DNA from 4 places in the Psychromonas sp. genome. Region 2 is predicted to be linked to each of the others. Evidence: predicted binding sites of a transcription regulator. Region 2 holds the regulator's gene; each other region holds the start of a gene.
The links. Region 2 encodes FliA, which starts transcription of late flagellar genes. Its sites were predicted from a motif close to CTAAAGNTNNNNNNNNNNNNGCCGATA; they were not measured.

Region 1 (5,502 bases), on a different contig from region 2:
GCCTGCGATTCTTTTGTCAAAAATGTGCATTGTGATAAAGCGCGATTTAACTAATAGCGTACTATTGACAAAAAATAAGTTTCCCTTTTTTAACGTTAATATTTTGCAGTTAAAATATCTGAACTTATATAAAACCATATATTTAATAGGTACTTCCATGGCTAAAACTAAAACAATAACAACTGACGATATACTGCTGGTATTATGTGATTCAGTAAAGTCAGTGCTCACCACTGCAACCGATCACCCAATCCACTACTCTTCGATGGTGCAGAAAATTAGTAAAACCTGTCTTAAACCCGATCTCGGCTGTTTCGTGCTGTTTGATGGTGGCTTCTCGGGATTAGTGATTATCAACTTCACCGCAGGCGCCGCACTAGAGATATATCAAAACTACATGTTGCATATGGGCATCCCCGAAAATGAGCTAGCACAATCACATACTGCCGATGATGTGGGCGATGTGATGGGGGAACTGATGAATCAAATTGTCGGAGATTTTACCGGGAATATAGGCCATCAGCTGCACACCTCTATTACCCAAAATCAACCGAAAATGTTAACCATCAATAAGCAGGTACTACTCTCTATTGATACCAACCTGGACCGACCGCAAGCAAGACGAGTCACTTTCACCACAGAAAAGAATAATATTTTCTATCTAGAGATGGCGATGGATAAAACCGAATTTATAAAACTGTCCACATTCAAAGAGAAAGAAAAATTTGATCTGGATTCATTAATCGACCAGGAGCAAAACGGTAAGAGAGAATCTAAACCAGCAAGCTCAAGTAACCAGGTTGTAGAGCAAGATTTACTTGATGAATTAGGAATTTAGCGCTTCTCTTTGTTGAATAGTTAAGGAAAACAAGCAGGTGCAGTGAGAAATAAGATCCTATAAATAAATCGCTTACGGGATCTTGTTTTTACACTCTCATTTCAGCCTCGTTAATTAGCTTTGGGCTATACTTTTAGAGTGATGATCATTAAAGGAGATCTGCTCATGAGTATTGTAACCAGAGTGAGTGCATATCTGGATAAAAGGCATATCCACTACCAATTATTGAAACATGCACCAAGTCATAATTCCCTCAGTTCAGCAATTACCTCAAATGTCCCTGCAACACAGGTTGTAAAAGGCGTGATGCTTGAAGATCATGAAGGTAAGAAGCTGATGGCAATTTTGCCAGCCAGTCATAAAGTCAGTTTAATCACACTCAATGAAAAGTTAAATCGACAGTTTCATCTAATGAAAGAAGCAGCCGTCTATGAGTTGTTTGATGATTGCGATCATGGGGCTGTTCCACCCCTAGCGCAGGCTTACAACATGGATAGAGTGTACGATGAATATTTAATGCAGCAACCACAGTTATACCTGGAAGCTGGTGATCATACATCTTTAATACAGCTGACTAAGGATGAATTTGCTCAATTGATGCAGGATGCAAAACCTTTACGCTTTACTCATAGAGTATTTCATTAAGGTGCACAGCTTAAAATAGAGCACTAAGCAGCTGGATATCAAAAAGCTGACCAGGTCAGCTTTTTTCATTTACGAAACGCTATCACTTTGCTCCTGAACTAAGTTATCAAGGCTAGCTAACTGCTCAAACACCGCTTGGCTGTATTCAAGTAGTTTATTCAATTCAGGCTGGCCTTCATTTAACCATTCCAATAAACTCGCCAGTTGATTTTCAAGTGCCAGCGGTTTTGCTTTTTCATAAGCTGCGCTTAGCTCATTATTTAAGGGCATCAACTGATCCGCAATCTCTTTTGCAGGCAAAACTTGTTGATACTCTTTAACACTCGCGTAGGTTTCCGTTCTTTGTAAGTTCATTGAAAACGCAGACAACTGACTGGTATCCATGCCAATTTCTAACGCCTGCTCAAACGCTTGCTCAAGATCACCGTCAAAAAACAGCTCACTGACGTTTTGCAGATTACCCATTAACTCATTAATTGCAGCCTGCTCATCTTCATTAAGATCACCATTCACTGCAAATGAAAATGCATAGTTCAACGATTCCTGGCTCGATGATGCATAATCCAGCGAATTGGCGTCATAACGCAGAGCTGTTGCATTTTGCTGTAGATATTCAGCATTAAACTGAATATCAACTTGATCGCCCTCTTGAGTCGTAAAACTAAAGGAAGCTGCGTTGCTTAAATTATAAAGACTCGCTTCGCGGTAATTGGCAATGCCCACAACAGGCTGTGCAACTAATTGCTCAGAGAGATCTTTTAAGCCCTCTTTTAATAACGAATTAGCTTCGTGAATACCATTTTTAATATCATCCGTCATTAATCCTGATTCTTCAAGCTCAGCAGAGGCATCGGCGATGCCCATTTTGATCCCTTTTTTAGCATCATAAAGCATGTTCTTTAAAGTATTATCATCAGCCCCATTTTCTTTCGCTTGCAGTAACGCCTCTTTCACAAAACCTAATACATTTTCTGCGACCTTTTCAAAATCAAAGCTTGAACTGTTATCATTAGCGGCTTGCTGTGGCATACCCAATGATTCAGCTAACCTCCCCTGCATAATATTGGTTGCGATATTTTTTTTATCGAGCTGATGAACACTGTTGGAGTGTGCTGAAACTTCTGATTTACCATGACCATTCAACAACTTGTTAAACATCGCCATAGGTTGAAAATTTTGCATTGCAATTTTCATGATCTTCTCCGAACATAAATACTTATTAATAATCAGAACATACTTACTCTGTATCGGCAAAAGATAATAATTCTTAAACTAAAGACAACAAAGAGGTAAACGCATCTACACTTTTTAATACAGATCCAGATCAGCTTATAAAAGATATATTTATTTTCTACTGTCAGCTCTGTTAAGTTAATGACAAAATGGATCAACAAGTTTCAGCTTCAACAAACAACTGATGGATTTCAGGTGGTTACCTGCTTGTTGTTTATGCCAATAAATTTTACCGGCAGTCAAACATTGGCAGCACCTGTTTTTTAGTAACAGCACATTATTTTTCTAATCAAGCAATTAGAGGTCTTTATGTCCAGAACATTATTAATAACAGGTGCTAATCGCGGTATTGGATTGGCACTGGCTACTCTTTATAAAAAGGCTGGCTATCAAATAATTGCAGTTTGCCGTAGTCGAAGTGATGAAATCGCAGCATTGGCTGACCAATTAATCACCAATATCGATTTTACCAATGCACAAGATATCAATACGGTTTATCAACAGATCAAAGATCAACCTGTCGATCTGCTTATCAACAACGCGGGTCTGTTACAGGATGATAGTCTGGGAAGTATTGAGCTAGATAGCTTGCGTCAACAGATGGAAATAAACGCCTACGCACCTTTGATGTTTACCCAAGCGATACAAACCTGTTTAAAGTCCGGTAGTAAGATAGTGAATATTACCAGTCGTATGGGCTCAATCAGCGATAACGATTCCGGCGGACGCTACGGTTATCGCGCTGCAAAAGCTGCGTTAAATGCATTCACTAAATCTCTGGCTATTGATCTCAAAGAGCAAGGTATTGCAGTTGCCGTTGTGCATCCAGGTTGGGTGAAAACTCGTATGGTTAATTTTAATGGTTTAATAACGGCAGAAGAGTCAGCTAAGGGCATAGCAGCAAGGATTGCAGCACTGAACCTAGAAAATAGTGGTTCTTTTTGGCATAGTAATGGTGAGTTATTACCTTGGTAATACTCTCCATACAGAGTTATTTAAAATCAAACGACTGCAGTACAAAGCTCACTGATTAAGTTCACTTGAACTGTTATGCGATTGAACGCCATACAGTTTCACAAGCAGGTTTTGCAGTGCTTCCTGCCGATCAGGAGGCGTTGCTGAAAGCATATTTTCTTGCTGTAAAATTGCCAGCAACTTGCGCGGTACGGCATGCTTGTATCCGACTATTTCCACGTGACCGGCATCAACCTGAATATTGATCACTTGTGAATAGTGGTCAATCACTGGGTGATACTGCTCTGCTAATTCAAAAACATAATCACTTTCAATACATACTCCCTCATTATCAACTTTGCGGCAGGTATTTTGTTCATTAGTAACAACTTTCAGGTAACGCTGTACGGAAGGTAAAAGTGGTTCAGGATGTTGAATAAAATTCGACTTTGAAGTTATCTCAAACCAGTTATCTCCGGTAATACCCCAGCATATTCCCGGAATAATACCTAAACTCAGCCAGTTTAATGTACGTGAGCCGCATAAATTAGCATTTTCTATACCAGCGAAGGGGGCTGCCACAGTGATCAGTTTTATATTTATATCACTGTCTTGCCAATGATTAGGGCGATTATTTTCCATCGCCTTGCGCGCGACTAACCCCCCCATACTATGGCCGATAATGGAGATGTTTTTATTTTTGCTGACAGTCGCTAGTTGCTGCAAAGCAAAAACTAGTTTATCTGCACTGGCAATTAAACTATCTCGATCATCATAGCTATAACAAACAGCCTGCTGCCCGTGAAATGCATATAGTTGCGCCAATGATCGAAAACGTCCTGCAGAACTTTTACGACCATGCACCAAGACCGTTAGCGGATAATTTGAATTAAATAACAGGGTGCGATCTGCTGAATCAGTACAAGCACCTAAGTTTGCTATTTTCACCACTATATCTGGCGTTGGCAGGCGACCTGGCTGTAGCGGCTGTGGTTGCGCCACATAGGTGGATGAATTAGAACAAGCAAGTAATGATGCAACAAACCCAAATAATAAGATTAATCTCATAACTGTTATTCCCTGAACTTTATGAAATGTGAGCACTGCTTCGCGCATTCAGGCGTAATGACACTGTGCATATAAATACTATTTAGCTAAAAAATAACTTTGAAACCCTACTATTAAAAATAGTGCAGTTTATAAGCTTCCGCTTGGAGAATTTATCTAGCCGATTGAATTAATCCAATGCTAGAGTGCACTTATTTACCTCTTATAATTACGCAGCTCCTGCACAAGCAAATTTTAAATATTCAACAAAGCGCAACAAAAGCAATTGGCTTTTGCTACAGTTTAATAAAGTACAAAAGGTCACTAGTTTCTTTGTTTTTTTGCCACAAAGGCAACCCCTGATAACTTTGCTTTCTACTCGGGTAAGTAAAATGACTAAAAAACTCTTTCTCGGCATCAGCTTAGATAAACAACAGATGCTGCAAATAGGTCAACTGCAGGCTCATTTTGGCGCAGACGTCAGACTAGTCCCTGCGACGAACCTGCATATGACTATCGCTTTTTTCGGACTTGTCTCTTGCAAAACGCGACGAAAACTCGAAAAACGCATCACAGCTCTACACAAACCTCAATTCAGCATTACACTCGATACATTAAGCCTCTGGCGAAAACCCAGAGTACTTTGCATTACCGGACAAGCGCAAGATAAGGCACTGCTACAGATAGCAAATGAGTGTCAATTATTAGCATCCACACTCAATCTGCATCCAAGTGAACATATTTTTTCAGCACACATCACACTGGCGCGCAAAGCCAAAAAAATG
Region 2 (11,363 bases):
TACTGGGGTTGGTAAAACGACGACTATTGCTAAACTTGCCGCGCAATTTGCGATGAAATATGGTGCAGATCAAGTTGCACTCATTACAACGGATACTTATCGTATTGGCGCACATGAACAGTTAGCAACTTATGGTAAAATTATGGGCTGCAGCGTCCGTGTAGCAAAAGATGCAGATGAACTTTCGGAGATTTTATATCAGTTTAGAGAAAAACGTCTGGTGCTTATTGATACTGCTGGTATGGGGCAGCGCGATGTCAGGCTCTCAGAGCAATTAGATACACTAATGCGTAATAGCCGAGTTAATATTCGCAGCTATTTGGTGATCTCCTCTACAGCGCAACGCAGAGTTATTGAAGAAGCGCTCGAACACTTTAAACGTATTGCACTTTCTGGCTGCATATTAACCAAAGTAGATGAAAGTATTGGTTTAGGGGAAGTGCTTAGCGTTACCATGCAGCATGCATTACCAATTAGCTATGTGACAACCGGGCAGAGAGTGCCTGAAGATATCGAAATAGCCAAAACTGAAAATTTAATCAGTGGCACATTAGATATGATGAATCAGTTATTTGAACAACAGCAACACCAATGGTTTAGTAGCTTTGATAACGAATAAGCTTTATTGGGTATATTGAATTAACAATTTAAGATAATGAGTAATATAATGATTTCAGATCAAGCAAGCGGCTTAAGAAGAATGAAAAACAACCAAGTGAAAGTAGTTGCTATCACAGGTGGTAAAGGTGGTGTTGGTAAAACTAACGTTACTTTGAATATGGCAGTTTCGCTTGCACAAAGAGGCAAGCGTGTTTTAGTGCTTGACGCCGATTTAGGACTTGCAAATGTCGATGTATTATTAGGTATTCGTGTGACCAAAAACCTGTCTCATGTTTTATCTGGTGAATGCACTTTAGATGAGGTGATTGTGACTGGCCCTGAAGGAGTGATGATTGTTCCTGCAACCTCTGGTACTCAGTCTATGGTTGAGTTAACTGATGTAGAACATGCCGGCTTGATTCAAGCATTTAGCTCCTTGCAAACACCGATTGACATGTTATTAATTGATACTGCTGCAGGCATCTCTAATATGGTTGTTAGTTTTGCACAAGCTGCGCAAGATGTGGTAATGGTTGTTTGTGATGAGCCTACATCAATTACCGATGCCTATGCGTTGATTAAAATATTAAGTAAACAAAACGGTGTTTACCGTTTTAAAATTGTCGCCAATATGGTGCGTAGTCTCCGTGAAGGGCAAGACTTGTTTACTAAACTTACACGTGTAACCGATCGCTTTTTAGATGCCTCATTAGAGCTGGTTGCATGTATTCCATTTGATGGTAATGTGCGTCAAGCCGTTCGCAAACAAAAGGTTGTTGTGCAGGCGTTCCCGAAAACGCCGGCTTCTCTTGCATTCAAAGCGTTGGCAAATCGGGCCTGTGATTGGCCTATTCCACATCAACCTGGCGGACACCTTGAATTCTTTATTGAGAAATTGTTGCTTAATAATGTTGATGAAATGAGAGAGCTTCTATAAGTGATAAAAGCGCAAGGCTATTACAACAATACTTCTGATTTAATTGAGCGTCACGCTGAATTAGTGAAAAAAATAGCCTACCATCTAATGGCTAGACTGCCTGCAAGCGTGCTTGTGGATGATCTGGTGCAATCTGGCATGATTGGTTTATTAGAAGCAGCAAGAAACTTTGACGGTAGTAAAGGTGCCAGTTTTGAAACATTTGCCGGGATCCGTATACGTGGTGCAATGTTAGATGAGATGCGCAGAGGCGACTGGGTGCCTCGTTCTGTACATAAAAATAGTCGTAATATTGCCAGTGCAATTGCAGATGTGGAAAAACGCACCGGACGAGATGCTAAAGAGGCAGAAGTTGCAAAGCAGCTAAACGTTTCATTGCTTGAATACCAACAAATGTTACGTGATGTAAATTGCGCAAAACTAGTGGCGTATGAAGATCTGGCCGGTTCAGAAGAGGGGCTGACTGGAGTATCTGAAAATAATGACAGCACTTTTAACGAAGTGAGTGAAAATGAGTTTTCAAGTAAACTGGTAGCGATGATTAAACAGTTACCGGAGCGTGAGGCATTGGTACTGTCATTATATTATGATGAAGAATTAAATTTAAAAGAGATTGGTTTGGTGCTTGATGTCAGTGAGTCTAGAGTTAGTCAAATTCATAGTCAGGCACTGCATCGCTTAAAGGCGAAAGCGCAAGCAGCATAGATTCTAAGCAATATTGGTGGTTTGATAAGAGATGAGTCACAGTTGCACCAAGAAGCTTAGAAATCGAAGGTTATTATTGTGTATTTTATTTATATTTACTTATATTTATTTTAAGTAAATAAATTGAAAGATAAGTTTTTACTTAGGGGAATGTTTTGGATAGAAAAATGAAAGTTTTGATTGTTGATGATTTTTCAACAATGAGAAGAATAATCAAGAATTTGTTACGAGATCTTGGTTTTACAAACACGTTTGAAGCCGATGATGGTAATACTGCTTTGCCAATGCTTAAAGAGGGTGATTTTGAGTTTGTGGTAACAGACTGGAATATGCCAATTATGCAGGGCATTGATCTTTTAAAAGAGATCCGCAAAGATCCTAAATTAAAACATTTACCTGTTTTGATGGTAACAGCTGAAGCAAAACGTGAACAGATTATTGAAGCTGCTCAAGCTGGTGTAAATGGTTATATTGTAAAACCCTTTACTGCGGGCACATTAAAAGAAAAGCTAGATAAAGTTTTTGAACGATTAGGTTAAAAGGAGTTGAGAATGGCAAATGAATTAATGCCGTTACTCTCACTCTCACAAGCAAAAGCACTAGTCGCTCATTTAGAAGCGCAAGATATAAGTGCCGCAAATGAAATTGTAGAGAGTGCCAGTATAGCAACTGTAAATGAAGATGTTGTTTTTGATAAAGTTGGTGAATTAACACGTGAATTACATGATGCATTATTGAGCTTTCAAAATGATACTCGATTACTTGATATGGCAGGACAGGATATTCCCGATGCCAAAGATCGCCTAAATTATGTAATTGAAATGACAGATAAAGCTGCTAATAAAACCATGGATGCAGTTGATACTTGCTTGCCCATTGCCGATAAACTTATTGACAGTCTTGAGGCGGTGATGCCGAATTGGCAAGGGTTAATGAAAAGAGAATTAGCGCTTGGTGACTTTAAGATTCTCTGCCATCAAGTTGACGCTATGATTAAAGATTCAACAAATAGTGCATTAACTTTAAGAACTTCCCTTACTGATATTTTAATGGCACAGGATTTTCAAGATTTAACAGGGCAAATGATTCGACGTGTTATCGAATTAGTGCAAGAAATCGAATTAAAACTTGTTGGGATTTTGACCGTATGTCACGTGGGTGAAAACGAGTCAGATATTGACGAGTATGAAAATAACAGCAAGAAAGATATTGAAGCAGAAGGTCCAATTATCAACGCAGAACAGCGTGATGATGTTGTAAATGGGCAGGATGATGTTGATGATTTGCTTTCTAGTTTAGGATTTTAAGGAAACGGGAAATGACATTTGAAGTAGATGAAGAGATCCTGCAAGACTTTTTAGTTGAAGCAGGAGAAATTATAGAATTATTATCAGAGCAGCTGGTTGATTTGGAAAATAATCCAAATGACACTGAATTACTCAATGCCATTTTCCGTGGTTTCCATACTGTAAAAGGTGGGGCTGGATTTTTATCTTTAACTGAATTGGTTGAAACTTGTCACGGTGCTGAAAATGTATTTGACTGTTTGCGTCAAAATAATCGCAGTGTTGATGCTGCACTTATGGATACTATTTTAGCTGCATTAGATGTTATTAACGAACAGTTTGAAGCAGTAAAGTCAGGAGATGCCGTTAATGCCGCACCTGCCGAAATTCTTAAGCAGCTACATAAATTAAGTAAACCGGCATCGGAAGATGAAATTGATGAGATTAACGTTCCAGCAGCAGAAGCTGCAGTAGAACCCGTAGCAGAGCCTGTTGTTGAATCTGAGACTGTAGAAACTGCCAATGAGTCTGAAAGTAGCGTTGATGATATTACCGAAGCTGAATTTGACGCATTATTAGATGAATTGCATGGGAAATCTGGTTCTACAGTAACTGCTCCTGCCGCAACACCCGAAAATGCGGATATCAGTGAAGATGAATTTGAATCATTACTGGATGAATTACATGGTGTAGGTAAGCACTCAATGGTACCGGCTGGTGAAGTTGAAACAGAAACTGTCAGTGCAGGTAATGATATTAATGATGATGAGTTTGAATCATTACTTGATGAGTTGCACGGTAAAGGGGCTCATGGAGGCACTCCGGTTTCTGCTGCAGAAACTGCGGTTGTAGCTAACGGCAGTGATGAAATAACAGATGATGAATTTGAATCATTACTTGACGAATTACATGGTGCAGGCAAAAGTATCCAGACTGGTACTGAAGATAGACCTGCGCTAAAAACTCCGCCACCACCTGAAGTGAAACCACAACCTGTAGCAGCACCCGTCTCTACACCTGCTCCTGCTCCTGCCTCTAAAGCTCCAGTTGCGAAAAAAGCAGCTGTAGCTAAAGCTGAGCCTACAGTACGTGTTGATACCGCTATTCTTGATGAAATAATGAATATGGTCGGTGAATTAGTATTAGTGCGTAACCGTTTGGTAAGCCTTGAAGCGACCTCGGAAGATGAAGAAATCTCGCGCGCCGTTGCTAATCTTGATATTGTAACTGGTGATTTGCAGGGCTCTGTAATGAAAACGCGGATGCAGCCAATCAAAAAAGTATTTGGTAAATTCCCACGTGTTGTACGTGATTTAGCTCGCTCCTTAGGTAAAGATATTCGCCTTGAACTGGTCGGTGAAGAAACTGATTTAGATAAAAACTTGGTAGAAGCGCTAGCAGATCCTCTTGTGCATTTAGTGCGAAATTCGGTTGATCATGGTATTGAAATGCCAAACATCCGTATGCAGTCGGGAAAAGAGAAACAAGGTCGTGTTTTACTGTCAGCGTCACAGGAAGGTGACCATATTCTTCTGGTCATCGAAGATGATGGTGCTGGTATGGATGCCAATAAATTAAAACAGATTGCAATGGACAAAGGCATCTTAGATAAAGATGGCGCTGAGCGTATGTCAGACAAAGAAGCGTACTCGCTTATCTTTGCCCCTGGCTTTTCAACTAAAGTTGAAATTTCTGATATTTCTGGTCGCGGTGTTGGAATGGATGTGGTCAAAACAGGGATCACCAAATTAAATGGCTCGATCTCAATTGACTCTGCAATCGGTAAAGGTACTCGATTAGAGATTAAAGTACCGCTAACGCTGGCAATTCTACCAACGTTAATGATTGTGGTTGCGCAGCAAACCTTTGCATTACCTTTGACCAATGTAAATGAAATTTTCCATTTAGACTTAGCTAAAACAAATGTTGTTAACGGTCAGCTGACCATTGTGATACGTGAACGTGCAATTCCACTCTTTTATCTTCGTGACTGGTTAGCGCCAAATGCTGAACCAATTGAAAAAAGTAAAGGCGTGGGGCATGTTGTGATTGTACAGTTAGGCGTTCAGCAGATTGCTTTTGTTGTCGATGCTTTACTTGGTCAGGAAGAAGTGGTTATCAAAGCGTTAGATAAACTGTTATCTGGTACGCCTGGTATGGCTGGGGCTACAATCACCAGTGATGGTGGTATTGCTCTGATTCTTGATTTACCAAGCTTATTGAAACATTACGCATAATAATAAAATAGGATTTTGCATGGCGGTAAAAGTATTAGTTGTTGATGATTCAAGTTTTTTTCGTCGTCGAGTAAGTGAAATCATTAACAAATCACCTGCGTTAGAAGTGATTGCAACAGCGAATAATGGCTTAGAAGCCGTAGAAATGGTTGCTAAATTTAAACCTGATGTTGTCACCATGGATATTGAAATGCCGGTTATGGATGGCATTACTGCGGTGAAAAAGATAATGGCAACTAATCCAGTGCCTATTCTGATGTTTTCTTCGCTAACCCATCAGGGTGCAAGTGCGACATTAGATGCGCTAGAAGCAGGTGCCGCTGATTTTTTACCGAAAAAATTTGAAGATATTGCCCGTGATAAAGAGGAAGCAATCTCGTTATTGCAACAGCGAATTAAAGCGATAGCAAATCGCCGGGTACCTCGCGTTTTGACAACAACTGCGCCAGTAAAAGCAGAAACAGCTCCTACCAGAGCCCAAGCTAGCCCTGCATTATCTGCTTTAAAAAAATTAAACAGAAGCAGTGATGCAAGAGTTACTACACCTGTAACCAAACCTGTTGCTAACAAAGTTATGAGCAATGGTGCCCCGTTAGCCGCAACCAAGAAACATTTCAAAGCTTCTGGTAAGTCATATGATATCTTAGCAATAGGCACATCAACGGGTGGTCCTGTTGCTCTGCAGACTGTTTTGTCAGCGTTGCCTGCTAACTTTAAATTGCCGATATTACTGATTCAGCACATGCCTGGTACGTTTACTAAAGCGTTTGCTGACCGTTTAAATGGTATTTGTAAAATTAAAGTAAAAGAAGCAAGTGACGGGGATGTATTACAGCCAGGTTGCGCATACTTAGCGCCAGGTGGCAAACAGATGTTAGTAGATGGCCGAGCTGGGCATGGCAAAATTCGTATTCATGAAGGAAGCGAAAAACTCAATTACAAACCAAGTGTTGATATTACCTTTGCGTCATTATCAAAACTTTATGCTAATAAAGTGCTTGCTGTTGTTTTAACTGGTATGGGGGCTGATGGTCGGGATGGCGCGCGCATGTTAAAAGAGAAAGGCTCGGTTATATGGGCGCAAGATGAGGCAAGTTGTGTGGTTTACGGTATGCCTCAAGCGGTTGTTAAAGCGGGTATTGCGACAGAATCGTTAGCATTAGATCAAGTTGCTAAGCGTATTAAAGTAGAACTGAAACATGAATAAGCTTGGTTTTTTAGGCTTTTTTATTATTATATCGAGTTTGTTATTTGCACAAAGTTATCATGGTTCGTCAATAAAAGGCTTGTTTGATTTACCCGCTTTTTTAATCGTATTTGGCGGGACATTTGGAGCTGTTTTAGTACAAACTTCGAGTAAGCAGTTCCTGCATGCATTAACTCTTATCCCGCAAATATTTACTAGCCCACCCCTTTCACTTAGTGAACAGTCCAGAAAAATTCAAGATTGGTCATATAAATCACGACAACACGGGTTATTAAGTTTAGAGAAAGAAAGTGATGACGAACTTGATCCCTTTACTCAAAAAGGGTTGGCAATGTTAGTTGATGGTTGTGATCAATTAGCGTTGCAGGATATCTTACAACAAGATATAGACTTGGCTAGTGAGCATCATGAACGCAGTGCACAGATTTTTGAATCAATGGGCGGATACAGCCCTACAATTGGTATTATTGGTGCCGTTTTAGGCTTGATTCAGGCGATGGGCTATTTAGATCAACCCGATAAATTAGGTGAAGGTATTGCTGTTGCATTTGTAGCGACTATTTACGGTGTTGGTTTCGCTAATTTTATTTATTTACCCGTAGCGAATAAAATCCGATTATATTATCAATATGTGGCTCTGTATAAAGAGATGACCTTAATCGGCCTGATTGCCATTGCTCATGGTGATAATGGGTTGTTACTTGATCGCCGGTTAAGCGGTTATATTGATAGAGCATCTTATTAATGCGTGTTAGGCCACGCTCCCGCCTGCAAATGCACTCTGGCAATGATCTTAACCGCTGGACAGTTTCCTTTGCCGATTTTATGACTTTAATGTTCGCTGTTTTTGTTGTGTTATATGCGGTCTCATCGAGTAAGGAAGAAAAATATAAAGAGGTAATGTTAAGTATTCAAAATGCCAGCAAACTACTTAATCAATCGGTTTTCAGCTCTTATCGAGAAGGTATATTAAGCAAAGATAGCAATAGTATAATCGAGGATGCCGGGCCTGCAATGCTCTCTGAAGGAATGATTAACCAAGCAAACGATGAACTTTCAGATGTTGATACATTAAAGGCAGGTTGGGAGCTGAGTCAATTAAAACTCGAACTAGAAGCGTTATTCTTATCTGAGTTAGATAATGATTTGGTTAAGTTAGATCTCGATGGTGACTGGTTGACGATTGAAATGGGCGGGAAGTTACTGTTTGCGGGCGGAAGCCATACCCTCTTAATTTCTGCTACAGAGCAAATTGCTAAATTAGCGGGCGTATTAAAGCCTGTAAATAATATGCTAAGAATACGTGGTTATACTGATCAAAAAACAATCTCTAATGAAATTTACCGTTCTAATTGGGAACTTTCTGGTGCAAGAGCGTTTAGTGTTTTACATTTGCTAAATAAGTTTGGTATTGCCGGGCAGAGAATGGTAGTGGAAGCCTATGGTGAATATTACCCTGTTATCGACCAAAATGGCGATGTAGACAATTTAAAGAGCAGACGTGTTGTTATTGCTATCTCTAAGTATGCTTTAGTAGAGAGTGCACTCGCTAATGAGATAAAAAATACATTAGATAAAAACAAAAAAAACAGTCCTCAACCATCAGCTTTAGCAAAGCCAGATAGTGAAGAGATGCATGAACTGCATTTACCGAATAATCGATTAATTATTACTACAAGGCAGGAATAAAGTTGTTAGTTTGGACAGTGGCAAATCAAAAAGGAGGCGTAGGTAAAACAACAACAGTTATTTCATTGGCTGGTTTGCTTGCTGAGCGTGGTTTTCGGGTTTTATTGATTGATACCGATCCGCAGTCATCACTAACCAGTTACCTGCAATATGATTCCGATCAGCTTCCTGTTAGTTTGTATGATCTATTTGTGGAACCTGCACAAACTAAAGCTGAGTTAGCGCAAGTTATTTTACCGACTGAAATCACTAATATTTCATTAATACCAGCCTCAATGGCACTGGCAACGTTAGATCGCGTGTTGGGTGACAAAGAAGGTATGGGGCTATTTATGAAAAAGCAGCTAACATTAGTAGAAGATGATTTCGATTTTGTTTTAATTGACTGTCCACCTGTATTAGGGGTGATGATGGTCAATGCTTTAGCTGCTTGTGAAAGAATATTGGTACCAGTACAAACCGAGTATTTAGCATCCAAAGGATTAGAACGGATGATAAAAACGCTCGAAATCATGCAAAAGCCTCGCGTTGGAAATTTTGATTATTGTATTATTCCTACAATGTATGATAAACGAACTCGCGCATCATTAAATACGCTTGACGCATTAAAAAATAGCTATGCAAATAAAGTTTGGAATGGTGTAATCCCTGTCGATACAAAGTTTAGAGACGCAAGTTTAGATCATTTACCCGTTTCTATTTATTCACGACATTGTCGAGGCACATTTGCTTATGAAACATTACTTAATTACCTGTTACAAATTGAGCCGTACTAAATGAAAAATCATAATGACCAAGCAATTGAAAGTTATTTTACTTCCATGTTAAGCGAACAATTACCTGAAGATACTGTTACTGAAACACTCGTCGATGATGTCCAAGAGCAATTAGAAAGTTTACAACCAGCTGTCTCTATTTTACCTGAAACGCTTGTTTTTTCTGAACAAGAAGAAGCGATTGATGTTGCTGCAGCACCCCAATTATCAGAAACGGAAGCAGTTGCTACGCAAAAACAGGATGTATGGAAAAACTTAGACGTTGGCAATGAATTTCAGGTGTTGTTTTTTGAGTTGGCGGGGTTAACTTTTGCGGTGCCATTAACTGATTTAGGCGGCATTCATCATTTAGACTCATCACTTAATTCACTACTCGGTAAGCCTGATTGGTTTTCAGGTGTTATGGCGAAGGGTGAATCACTTTATAATATTGTTGATACTGCCAAATGGATAAACACAGGCGCGTCTTCTGAATCGTTAAATTACACCCATTATATTTTACTTGGCGCAACAGAGTGGGGGCTTTCTTGTGAAAAACTTCTGGGCACTGAAACGTTAACAACTGAACAAATAAAATGGCGGAAAGTACAAGGTAAAAGGCCATGGCTCGCTGGCATGGTTAAAGAAAAAATGTGCGCTTTGATCCATGCTGAAGAATTAGTTAAGCTGTTGAATAGCGGAATGAATATTCATGGCCATTAAGCACTGGAAAAATTAAAATTAACAACTAAGATAAACTCATTAACTCACCAAATTGAACAGAGAATATTATGAATAGAGAAGGCAATAAATCAGATAACTCTTCAGATGATGAAGTATTCCAACGAGTTACTTTTCAATTAGAAAATGAAACTTACGGTATTAATGTAATGCAGGTTCAAGAGATTTTACGTTACAGTGAAATTGCAGCGGTACCCGGCGCACCTGATTATGTATTAGGGATTATCAATTTACGTGGTAATGTTGTAACCGTTATTGATACTCGCTCTCGATTTGGTTTAATGCCAGCTGAAATTACCGATAATAGCCGCATTGTTATTATTGAAGCTGAAAAACAGGTCATTGGTATTTTAGTTGATAGTGTCGCTGAAGTTGTTTACTTGAAAAAATCAGAAATAGAAGACGCACCGCATGTCGGCACTGAGGAAAGCTCTCAGTTTATTCAAGGCGTTACCAACCGAGGTGATGGTTTACTTATTTTAGTTGATTTAAATAAGTTACTCAGTGATGAAGAGTGGGATGAATTAAGTCTTTTATAAATAGAGTCATAAATGTATTCACAATATATCCCTTGGCTAGCCTTAGTGTTAGCCTTTGTTTTTTTTATTATTAGTTACTTGTTAATAAATAAACTGACGAAGAAAACTGATGCGTTGCAGCTGCTTGTTAAATCATTGCTTGCGAGCAATGAATCGTTTAAAAAACAATTTGGCGAAATCCACTCCGGCAGTGTTGGGATGGGAAAAAAAATTCAGCAGTTAGATGCAGTTGTAAAAAAAACGCAGGAAAATCAGTTAAATCTTGTTGCGCAAGCACCTGAGAATAGACTTTATACTCGAGCGACTAAAATGGTTGAGTTAGGGGCGTCGATTGAAGAGTTAATGAATGAATGTGAGCTACCAAGAGCTGAAGCTGAATTACTGCTTAACCTGCATAAAAAATAGTTTTATTCCCAATCTTACTTCATGTTTAATTCCTTACTAAATATAAGTGTAAGCGTTTGTTTTATTGGCTGGTTTTATAGAATAAACGCTTGCTCATATTAACGATTGAACTTTATGACTTAGCATTATTATCTGTGCTAGGATCCAAAGCACACATAAATTCTCTTAATTCTAGGCGATTGTTCCATTTTAACTGTTAGGTTGTATTCATGCTTCACTGCAAAAAACTAACTTGCGTCCGCGAGGAACGAATCTTATTTAA
Region 3 (4,567 bases), on a different contig from region 2:
TAACAGATATCAGTACGGTATTAGATGTTATTAAAGGCATTGCAGATCAAACTAACCTTCTCGCTTTGAACGCGGCCATTGAAGCGGCTCGTGCTGGTGAACAAGGGCGAGGTTTTGCAGTTGTTGCAGATGAAGTACGTAACCTTGCAGGTAAAACCCAAGAGAGCACTGAAGAGATCAACTCCAAAATTGCAAGCTTACAAGACGGTGCTCGACGTGCAGTTGAATCGATGAAAGAAAGCCGGAAAACCAGTGATATTAGCGTACAAAAAGCTGGGGAAGCTGGCGAATCTCTGGTTCGAATTTCAGGCTCTGTATCGCGCATTTCTGAGATGAATATTCAGATAGCCACTGCGTCAGAAGAGCAAACCAACGTTACTGAAGAGATTGCCCGTAATATTGTGAATATTTCAGATGCAACTGAAGTTACCAATGTAGCTGCCAATGAAACAGTAAAAACCAGTGAAAAATTATCGGATATCGGCAAGGTGATTAACGATGAAGTAAACCAGTTTGTCATTTAACTAAGGAGCAAGGGTACTAATTAAGACTCTTATTTAATACCCTTATCAAACAAACGATATAGCTAATGCCATTCACTCAAGAGTGGCATTTTTTTTGTGCTAACAAGCTAGTTTCAAGCATATATACCCAAACGACCTCAAGATGCAGATTCAGAGCTTCGCCAGGATGCTAGAACAAGACGCAACATGATGAGAATGGTTATTCCCTTTTCAAGTGTTGCAACGCAGTGCTAGCTTTCGGGCGAAACTCCCGAAGGGCAAGGCGATAAACGATGATCTTCGTTGTTAGAAGGTTTTGATTTAGAGTGACTAGATCATCAACCTTCTGCCTAGAATCTCATCATTTATCGACTTGCTGATTCCTGCATCTTGAGGTGGCTTGGGTATACACATTACAAATGTGTAAACACTTACTTACCATTTAAAGCCGTTATTTATGGTTTGTTTAAAACCACCTAGGGGTTGATAGGCCAACCGCCCAATGCTTTCCATTTGTTAACCATATAGAAAAACAGTTGTGCAGTTACTTCTGTATCATATAAAGCGGAATGTGCTTCATTATTGTCGTAGGGGATTTTTGCTTGCTCACAAGCTTTAGCAAGTACAGTTTGTCCTAACGTCAATCCAGCCATACTTGCAGTATCAAAACTCGCAAAAGGATGAAACGGCACGCGTTTTAAATTACAACGTAATGTCGCTTGATTAATAAAGCCTTGATCGAATGAGGCATTATGTGCAACCAAAATAGAACGGTTACACTTATTATCTTTTTGATGTTTGCGTACTAACTTGAATATCTCAGTTAACGCTTCTCGCTCATCGACAGCACCACGCAAAGGGTTGAAGGGATCAATGCCGGTAAACTCTAACGCCTTAGGATCTAAGTTTGCACCTTCAAAAGGCTGCACATGGAAATGAATTTTCTCTGCACAATAAAGGTAACCTTGCTCATCCATCGCAGGTAAAATAGCTGCGATTTCCAGTATTGCATCTGTTTGAGAGTTCAGACCAGAAGTTTCGATATCAATAATAACAGGGTAATAACCACGAAAACGCGCGGCCAATAAATTTTCCATAGTTTACTCAAAGATCAAAAAAAGAATCGCAATTATGCCAGAAAGAGAGATAAACAGCATAAATTTAGCTAAAGAAATATCTTGAGTTGCCGATATTTACTAAGACGTCTTAATATAACGAGCCGAATTATGAAAAAAATCATCTTTATTACATTGCTGTTTTGCTTTAATTATTCTTATGCAGCCAATAAAAGCTACTCTGCAGACATTGATAACTCACTCTGGTATATCTCTAATGCCACACCAATTCAGTGCACCCTAGAGCACCCTATTCCACGTTATGGTCAGGCTAATTTTGAAGCAAGAGCAAGTAAGAAGATCAACCTGGATTTTATATTACACAGCAGACAGGCGATGCCTAAAACACGCATGGCTACATTGAAATCAGTACCGCCACAGTGGCGTCCTGGTAACGGCAGTGAAAAAATTGATACCGTTAAATTCCATCAGCAATTTGATGGTTATGTCACCCGCCAAAGCGCTTGGCGTATGTTAAATGAATTAGAGTCAGGCCAATACCCTACTTTTTATTTTAAGGATTGGTATAACAAAGACCAGATAACCGCAATTGGTCTTTCATCTGTTAACTTTAATAACAGTTACGATGAGTTCAATGACTGTATTGATCAATTACTACCCTATAATTTTGATGATATCGCTTACAGCATACTTAAATACAATAAAAATGGCATAAAACTAACTACATTTTCCAAAAAACGTTTGAAGATGATTGGTGATTATATCAAGCATGATGAAAATATTAGTGTCGTTCTTGTTTCAGGTTATTCAGACAGCTACGGTGGGCGTTACCACAATCAGCAATTATCAGAACAACGTGCAACATCAGTAAAAGAATATCTTGCACAACTGGGTATGGATGATGAAAAGATTCAGGTGACGGGCTATGGTGAAAAACACCATGTTGCGGATAACCGGGATGTATTGGGCCGCATGCAAAACCGTCGAGTGGTTATTTCAATTGAAAGGGAAGAAATTTAACGTTATCCCAAACCACTTGAAAAGGTAAGTTTGGGATACACGTCTTAAACTATTTTTTCATTTTACTCATCAAATCAGCAAACGGGTTATACGTCGCGCTAGCTTGTAAATCATCCCCCGCCTCAACCGTACTACCGTACAAATCTGCCTGGGTATATTTATCATGCTCATGGTCATGACAATAAATACATAACAGTTCCCAGTTACTACCATCTGCAGGATTATTACTATGGTCATGGTCCATATGGTGAACCGTTAACTCTTTCAAATTAGAATAAACAAATTCACGTGCGCATTTCCCGCAAACCCATGGAAATAGTTTTAATGCTTTATCACGATAATCACTTTCTAAACTTTTATAATTGCCTGGAATATAAGCCATCGTTGCCTTCAATGTTAAATTTATTTAAATATGGCTATATTTTAGCTGTAACGCCTTCAGTAGTGAATAGACAAGTCGTAAAATATTGCCACAACTCAAGCTAAAGCCTGTTAAAATGGCTTCTTTTTTAAATGAGTAATTTTAAATATGGCGATTCAGTGGTTTCCCGGGCACATGCACAAAGCACACAAAGAGATCAAAGAGGTATTACCGCAAGTTGATATCATTATTGAAGTTGTTGATGCGCGTATCCCATACAGTAGTGAAAACCCATTAATTTCTCATATTCGCGAAAAAACGCCCTGTATCAAAGTCCTTAATAAATCAGATTTAGCCGATCCTGCAATAACCGAGCAATGGATAACTTATTTAGAGCAGGAGCAGGGCATTAAAGCACTTGCTATCACCACCAGTAAACCGGAACAGGTTCATCAGATAACTAAACTATGTCAGCAGATGTTACCCAACCGTTTAAGCCAGGATAAACAGATCCGAGCCATGATTATGGGCATTCCCAATGTAGGTAAATCAACCATTATCAATATTTTAGCGGACCGAATTATAGCCAAAACAGGTAATGAACCGGCCGTTACCAAACAGCAGCAGCGTATTCGTTTACCAAGCGGCATTATGCTGTCGGACACACCCGGTTTTTTATGGCCTAAAATTGAAAATGTAAATTCCGGCTACCGCCTTGCAGTAACCGGCGCGATCAAAGATACTGCGATTGAATATGAAGATATCGCCTATTATGCAGCCGAATACCTTTTAGAAAACTATCCAGAGCGTTTAAAAGAACGTTATGAACTGGAAACTCTGCCGCAAAGCGATCATGAACTGATGGAAGCAATTGCACTACGTCGAGGCTGTTTACGTGCCGGTGGGCATTTTGATATTTACAAAGTATCAACCATTTTATTAAATGAACTGCGCTCTGGTGCGCTTGGCCCATTAAGTGTTGAAACACCGGAAATGGCAATCGTTGAAAAAATTGCAGTTGCAAAACTGATGGCAGATCAGGCTGAAAATAAAGTAGAAAAGAAAAAATCGAGAAAACGTAAATATAAACGCCGTTAAGATATTAGCGCCAACGCGTTAACTTTATAAACTGATTAACTTAAACCGGGCTCGCAATTGCTTTGCGACACTGAAAAACAGGGTCTTTATGGCCCTTCTCTCCAGACTCAATTTCTTTTAACTTATGATCCCCCTTCCCTTCACTAAGGCCTATCACTCATTAATTTTTCTCTGTCAGACACTATGCTGACCGTAATAATAGCAATCCGCAAAATTAACTGATCTATTTTTGTTTTTGGAAGTGTGGTTTTAACCACGTAATATCATAGGCGCGACTGAAGAACCAGGGTTCGCAGAGCTTACCGCTCATAAACCAGAACTGGCGTTCAATTCGTCAAACTTCCACAAATAGAGCATAGCATTAAGAGGATTGGTATAAGATTTACACTTGCAGCGACAACAGGATGTTTTTATAAATATAAGACTGTAAAAAAAACGGTGCGCGAGAACTAAAAAGCCCCCGCGCACCGAAGGGTGCAACTATTTCAACATTCTTTGTGGCGGTTATA
Region 4 (6,005 bases), on a different contig from region 2:
CTTTTAAGCTGTTTATAAATGAGCTTAATGCCTTAAGATCCGTTGCTCGATAAGCAACATTATTTTTATTGATAATCGGATTAAAATGAGAGATGGCCTTATCCATAACCACAAATAGCTGCATATTACTTTTATTTAACTGGCTCAGTTTAAGCGCCTCTGCCGAGCGATAAGAAGCAAAGAACTTATCCTCTAATTGGAATTTATATTCAAGCGCACTGACTAAATCTTGTAAATGGCTATAGAGTTGTTTTTTTAAATCGTCTAGCGCTTTAAAATTTATACTGTCGCCTTGTAACTGCTCAATAATTTTATCGATCCGCAATTTTTTATCCGATATATCAAGAATACCCGACTGAAGCTCAGTCAAATCAGTAGCAAGGAACATTTCCATTGAGGCATTAATAATTTCTTGGGATTGTCGTCTTAATTCAGAGACTTTCATTAATGCATTCAAATGACGATCTTTTACCTCTTGATAATCATCTTTAAATTCATTAAGCGAATGCACTCCAATTCCAGCAGAAATCAGCGTCATTAATGCCAGTAAAAGTGTTAATGAGATGATTTTTAAACTCAAGCTATCTCTTAATCTAGGCATAAATAAAATCGCTTGTTGCATTTAATGAAAAACAGCTGACTAGCACAACTAAAGGAAAGAGAAGCAGGAAACACTTATGAAGAAAAATATTGAGTTGTAATCGCATTATTTTCGCCAGTTATTAAAGACATTTAAATTATGAAGAAGGTTATTTCCCTGCCATTTTTGATCCCCTCACTAAGAGTAATAGAGGATTTGTTGATTTTCTCAAAATTGTTCACATAAGTAAATTATTAAACTATTTTCAAAAACAGAGCAAATATAAACAAAAACAGCTAGATAACAGAGTGAATGTTTTTAAGCAAAATAGTGACTTGAAATAAGTTATTAGAGATGGGATTTATTAAATATTATTCAGCTTTTGAGCTCTTTAATCATAAATGGCAGAGGGAGATTTTTCTTAACTCTATTGCTAAAAGGCGTAGCAACTGAGCTAAACCTTTTATTACAATCATATTTATTACAGTTACAGTGCGGGTTGCTCTTCTTCTGGCTCACTAAAGGCATCAATAAAAGCCTGTAGTCCTTCTTGAACTAACTCATAGGTTTTATCAATATTATCGCCAATTTCCCCCTCTAACACCTTTAAACCTCCCAGTATATCCTTGGCTTCACCAAAACCTTGATCAATGCCTCCGCTAATAACATCAACAAATTTAGTTAAGGCTTCCTTTTCATCCATTTCTGGATGCTGATCCTGATAAGCAGTGAAAAACTGCGTACTGAATGAAACAATGCGTTCAGCGGTGGCTTCAGGGCTATAATCAACCCCCGATTCATAGGCATCTTCAACATTGCTATCAATCCCCATCTCTTCTAAGGATTCATTGATTCCCTGTAAGGCGGTTTTTAACAGAAGTGACAACGGCTGGTCGGCGATTGTTTCATTAAATTTCAGCGAAGATTCTATAATTGAAGCATTAAGCAGTTTTTTATTAGTGACAGAAATAGGCTCCTGCAGTTTTTCCGTTTTTTTCGCATGTGCAAGCTCCGATACTTGCTGTCCCATTGGTCCGCTCTCTTTTTTATCCTGCGCTTTTGCTAAGGCTCGAACATCTTGGCTAAATGTAGCATTCGGTTTAATTGATGAGCTCATAATATCTACCTCTATTTATCAAAGCATACATAACAAGTATCGGCTCTATTAAGTATAACTTAAGTTTCAAGCTGTATATTTATTAGACAGCGAAATGTTCAATTAATCACCAGGATTGTAATTTAGCAAATATAGTTTGAGTAAATTTGCTATATTCCGTCAATTATTTTTTAGAAACGATAAATTAAAAGGATTTAATTACGTATTTCTTAACTCAAGGTAACACTATGTTAGATATATTTAATATGATCAACGGCGTTTTATGGGGACAGATCCTTGTCTATTTACTGATTGGCACGGGAGTTTATTTTACATTTCGGCTTGGTTTTATTCAGATTCGCCATTTTTTACATACTTTCACCGTTATGCGTAACAGTCGCAAATCAGACAGTGAAGGAATCTCCTCTTTTCAAGCTTTATCAACCAGCTTAGCCGCGCGAGTCGGAACTGGTAACCTTGCGGGTGTCGCCATTGCTATCAGTGTCGGTGGCCCCGGTGCTATTTTCTGGATGTGGTTAATTGCTATTTTAGGTATGGCAACCAGCTTTGCTGAAAGCACCCTTGCGCAAGCGTATAAAGTACATGATGATGATGGCAATTTCCGTGGCGGGCCCGCTTATTACATGGAGCGAGGTTTAAACGCTCGCTGGATGGGCAGTCTATTTGCAATCTTCCTGATTATCGCTTTTGGTTTAGTATTTAATGCCGTACAGGCAAATTCAATTACTGCGGCGCTGCATGAGTCATTTCAACTAGATAAAATGACCGTTGGTATCATATTAGTCATTATATCCGGCATGGTTATTTTTACGGGTATTCGCGGTATAGCAAAAGTAGCGGAGCGAATTGTGCCTTCAATGGCGCTTGTTTACCTGTTAATCGCAGCATATGTTGTGCTTACAAATATTTCCGAACTGCCTGCAATCCTTAAAATGATTATTGATGCTGCATTTGGCTGGCAAGAAGCTGCTGGCGGTGCATTTGGTGCCATGATAATGACCGGCGTACAACGCGGTTTATTTTCCAATGAAGCAGGCATGGGTAGTGCTGCAAATGCTGCTGCAACGGCTTCACCTTATCCTCCTCACCCGGCATCGCAAGGTTATGTACAAATGCTCGGCGTGTTTATTGATACTATTGTTATTTGTACAGCAACCGCTTCAATTATCCTGTTATCCGGCGGTTTAGAATCGTTTGCAGGCATGGGCGGTGTGGAAATTACCCAACGCGCATTAGATTCTCAGGTTGGAGGCTGGGGTGGTGAATTTGTTGCTATCGCTTTACTATTTTTTGCATTTACTTCAATTATTGCAAATTACTCATATGCAGAAACAAATTTAATCTTCCTAGAGCATAAACATACAACGGGTATTATGGTTCTGCGTATTGCAGTATTAGCCATGATTATGTTTGGCGCACTAGAAAGTAACGGTGTGATCTGGGGACTTGCAGATATCTCCATGGCACTAATGGCCATTATAAATCTGGTCGCTATTTTACTACTTTCTAATGAAGTTGTTAAACTGGCAAAAGATTATAACGAGCAGTTAAATGCTGGTAAAACACCCACATTTGATCGTACCAAAATGCCTGAGCTTGATAAAAAAATCGAACCTGGGATTTGGGAAAAGAAATAAACCTCTTTGCTTTAAATATAAAAAAGCCTGCAAATTTGCAGGCTTTTTTATTTGTAAAAAGAATATTAGCTGATACGTTCGAACAGTAAATCCCACACACCATGACCTAGATTATTACCACGATTTTCAAACTTGGTCAGTGGACGCCATTCCGGACGCTGCGCATAGTCACCAGATTCACTGCAGTTTTTAAAATCAGTGGCAGCTTGTAATACCTCTAACATATGCTCTGCATAGTTTTCCCAATCAGTTGCCATATGAATCACGCCGCCAATCGCTAATTTATGGCGCATGCTTTCAATAAATTCAGGCTGGACAATGCGGCGTTTATGGTGACGCGCTTTATGCCATGGATCAGGGAAATATAATTGGAATGTAGCAAGGCTTTTTTCCGGGATCATATGCTCTAGTACTTCAACTGCATCATGATTAATCACACGCAGATTAGTGATACCCTCTTCGCCTGCGTCAGCTAGACAAGCACCAACACCAGGACCATGCACTTCAATGCCTAAAAAGTTCTTCTCAGGTGCGTTTTTAGCCATTTCAACTAATGATTTCCCCATGCCAAAACCAATCTCTAAAACAACAGGTGCTTCACGGCCAAACAATTCTTTAAAGTCAAGCATCGTCTCTTGGTAATCAACGCCCATGGTTGCCCATAAGTTTTCAATCGCGGTAGATTGTCGGTTAGTCATGCGCCCTTCGCGTTTTACAAACGAGCGGATTTTACGCATATATTTCTGTTCGCCGAGACCTTCAGCATTTTCAGTTGTGGCTGAATTTTCTTGATCTGTCATTTTTCTACCTTAGTTGTTCTGTAATTGTGCTATGCATTAAATATCCCTGCATTATGCAACGTTATATTTTTTGTGCAACTCTGCTATGCTCGATAACCCAAAAAAGAGCCCTAAAATAAGAAAGAGTTTATTTTGAATCAGATTGATTTTAGCCAGCGAATAATCCAATGGCAGCAGAAATATGGGCGTAAAAGCCTGCCTTGGCAACAAGATAAGAACCTGTATAAAACATGGATCAGTGAAGTGATGCTGCAACAAACACAAGTTGCCACCGTTATTCCTTACTTTAATAAATTTATGCGTTCCTTCCCTACTATTACTTATCTTGCCAATGCCCCATTAGATGAAGTTTTGCACCACTGGACAGGACTGGGTTATTACGCCAGAGCCCGCAACTTGCATAAAGCTGCACAGTTCATTCGCGATAATTACCAAGGAGAATTTCCGCAAGAGTTCCAGCAAGTGCTCGATCTGCCGGGAATTGGGCGCTCAACGGCGGGTGCTATCCTATCCTTAACCTTAGATAAAAATTTTGCAATATTAGATGGTAACGTTAAACGGGTATTAACACGCCACCAGGCCATCGAAGGCTGGACTGGTGAAAAAAGCATTGAAAATAGATTATGGGCACTTGCTGAAAAAGTAACGCCAGCCAAGCAAACTGATATCTTTAACCAGGCGATGATGGATATGGGAGCGATCCTTTGCACCCGTAGCAAACCTAAATGCAACGAGTGCCCAATCAGTCAGGACTGTTTGGCTTTTGCTAGCGGTACAGTACAGAATTACCCTACACCAAAGGCAAAAAAGAAGATCCCAATAAAACACGCTTTTATGCTGGTACTCTCGCAGAAAGATACAAACGGGCAAATAATACAATTAAAACAGCGTCCTCCAGTTGGGATATGGGGAAGTTTGTGGTGCTTCCCTGAATTTGCAAATCTGGACTTATGTCATCAAGCTTTGCAAAGCCAAGAGATAGAAAACTATCAGCAAACCCTGTTAGCGACGTTTCGCCATACATTTAGTCATTTCCATTTTGATATATCACCTGTATTAATTGAAGTTGATCAGGTTGAATATCAACAAGTCATGGAAGAAACAGATTCACTTTGGTATAACTTACAAGATCCGCAGAAAGTCGGACTTGCAGCCGCCACAAAAAAAATATTAACTGCAGTTAACAAAATTAAAGAGAAGGAATAAAAAATGTCTAGAACTGTATTTTGTAGTTATTTAAAAAAAGAAGCACCGGGCTTAGCTTTTCAACTTATTCCTGGCGAATTAGGCAAACGTATTTTCGATAATATCTGCCAGGAAGCTTGGAATGAATGGCAAAAAAAACAAACCATGCTGATTAATGAAAAAAAATTAAATTTAATGCAACTTGAAGACCGCAAATTCATCGAACGAACTATGATTGGCTACCTCTTTGAAAACAAAGATGTTGATATTGAAGGTTACACTCCCAAAAAATAATGCTGAACAAACGGTCGCTGCTCACAAATAGAACAGATAATGACCAAAGTACAAGCAAACACTAAAAAAACAAGATAAAAGTTTAAAAAGAGGTTGACGGTTGAAACGAAAATCTATTTAATACGCCTCGTTCCTGCTTCGTTAGCTCAGTCGGTAGAGCAGAGGATTGAAAATCCTCGTGTCCTTGGTTCAATTCCGAGACGAAGCACCATATTATTTCTTATTGAAGAATATCTCGATAAGTTGAGGTCAATGACCTCGGTGCAAATGCACACGTTTTCGTGTGCCGACTTAGCTCAGTCGGTAGAGCAACTGACTTGTAATCAGTAGGTCACCAGTTCGATTCCGGTAGTCGGCACCATTTACAACTCATCGCAAGATGATAAAAGTTA

Region 1: the regulator FliA is predicted to act here: its motif matches at 2,729-2,755, upstream of AC4GME_RS16600 (DUF5610 domain-containing protein).
Region 3: the regulator FliA is predicted to act here: its motif matches at 1,669-1,695, upstream of AC4GME_RS12305 (flagellar protein MotY).
Region 4: the regulator FliA is predicted to act here: its motif matches at 1,735-1,761, upstream of AC4GME_RS16265 (DUF5610 domain-containing protein).

The regions. Positions count from the first base shown of each region.
Region 1 covers NZ_CEZLMY010000196.1:130-5,631, forward strand. Annotated here, with positions in the region: gene AC4GME_RS16590 (DUF3334 family protein) at 158-838, shown strand; gene AC4GME_RS16595 (aminoacyl-tRNA deacylase) at 1,004-1,483, shown strand; gene AC4GME_RS16600 (DUF5610 domain-containing protein) at 1,553-2,677, opposite strand; gene AC4GME_RS16605 (SDR family oxidoreductase) at 3,026-3,691, shown strand; gene AC4GME_RS16610 (esterase/lipase family protein) at 3,740-4,738, opposite strand; gene thpR (RNA 2',3'-cyclic phosphodiesterase) at 5,110-5,502, shown strand, end outside.
Region 2 covers NZ_CEZLMY010000056.1:9,011-20,373, forward strand. Annotated here, with positions in the region: partial or broken gene flhF (flagellar biosynthesis GTPase FlhF) at 1-619, shown strand, start outside; gene AC4GME_RS09490 (MinD/ParA family protein) at 668-1,537, shown strand; gene AC4GME_RS09495 (RNA polymerase sigma factor FliA) at 1,538-2,242, shown strand; gene cheY (chemotaxis response regulator CheY) at 2,398-2,781, shown strand; gene AC4GME_RS09505 (protein phosphatase CheZ) at 2,794-3,549, shown strand; gene AC4GME_RS09510 (chemotaxis protein CheA) at 3,561-5,765, shown strand; gene AC4GME_RS09515 (protein-glutamate methylesterase/protein-glutamine glutaminase) at 5,785-6,972, shown strand; gene AC4GME_RS09520 (flagellar motor protein) at 6,965-7,717, shown strand; gene AC4GME_RS09525 (flagellar motor protein MotB) at 7,717-8,661, shown strand; gene AC4GME_RS09530 (ParA family protein) at 8,664-9,437, shown strand; gene AC4GME_RS09535 (chemotaxis protein CheW) at 9,438-10,139, shown strand; gene AC4GME_RS09540 (chemotaxis protein CheW) at 10,208-10,696, shown strand; gene AC4GME_RS09545 (DUF2802 domain-containing protein) at 10,709-11,101, shown strand; gene ccmA (cytochrome c biogenesis heme-transporting ATPase CcmA) at 11,311-11,363, shown strand, end outside.
Region 3 covers NZ_CEZLMY010000094.1:4,087-8,653, reverse strand. Annotated here, with positions in the region: partial or broken gene AC4GME_RS12315 (methyl-accepting chemotaxis protein) at 1-524, shown strand, start outside; gene rnt (ribonuclease T) at 980-1,600, opposite strand; gene AC4GME_RS12305 (flagellar protein MotY) at 1,730-2,599, shown strand; gene AC4GME_RS12300 (YajD family HNH nuclease) at 2,649-2,981, opposite strand; gene ylqF (ribosome biogenesis GTPase YlqF) at 3,129-4,058, shown strand.
Region 4 covers NZ_CEZLMY010000184.1:253-6,257, reverse strand. Annotated here, with positions in the region: partial or broken gene AC4GME_RS16270 (hypothetical protein) at 1-580, opposite strand, end outside; gene AC4GME_RS16265 (DUF5610 domain-containing protein) at 1,068-1,697, opposite strand; gene AC4GME_RS16260 (alanine/glycine:cation symporter family protein) at 1,925-3,334, shown strand; gene trmB (tRNA (guanosine(46)-N7)-methyltransferase TrmB) at 3,400-4,134, opposite strand; gene mutY (A/G-specific adenine glycosylase) at 4,267-5,340, shown strand; gene AC4GME_RS16245 (oxidative damage protection protein) at 5,344-5,613, shown strand; tRNA gene AC4GME_RS16240 (tRNA-Phe) at 5,749-5,824, shown strand; tRNA gene AC4GME_RS16235 (tRNA-Thr) at 5,899-5,974, shown strand.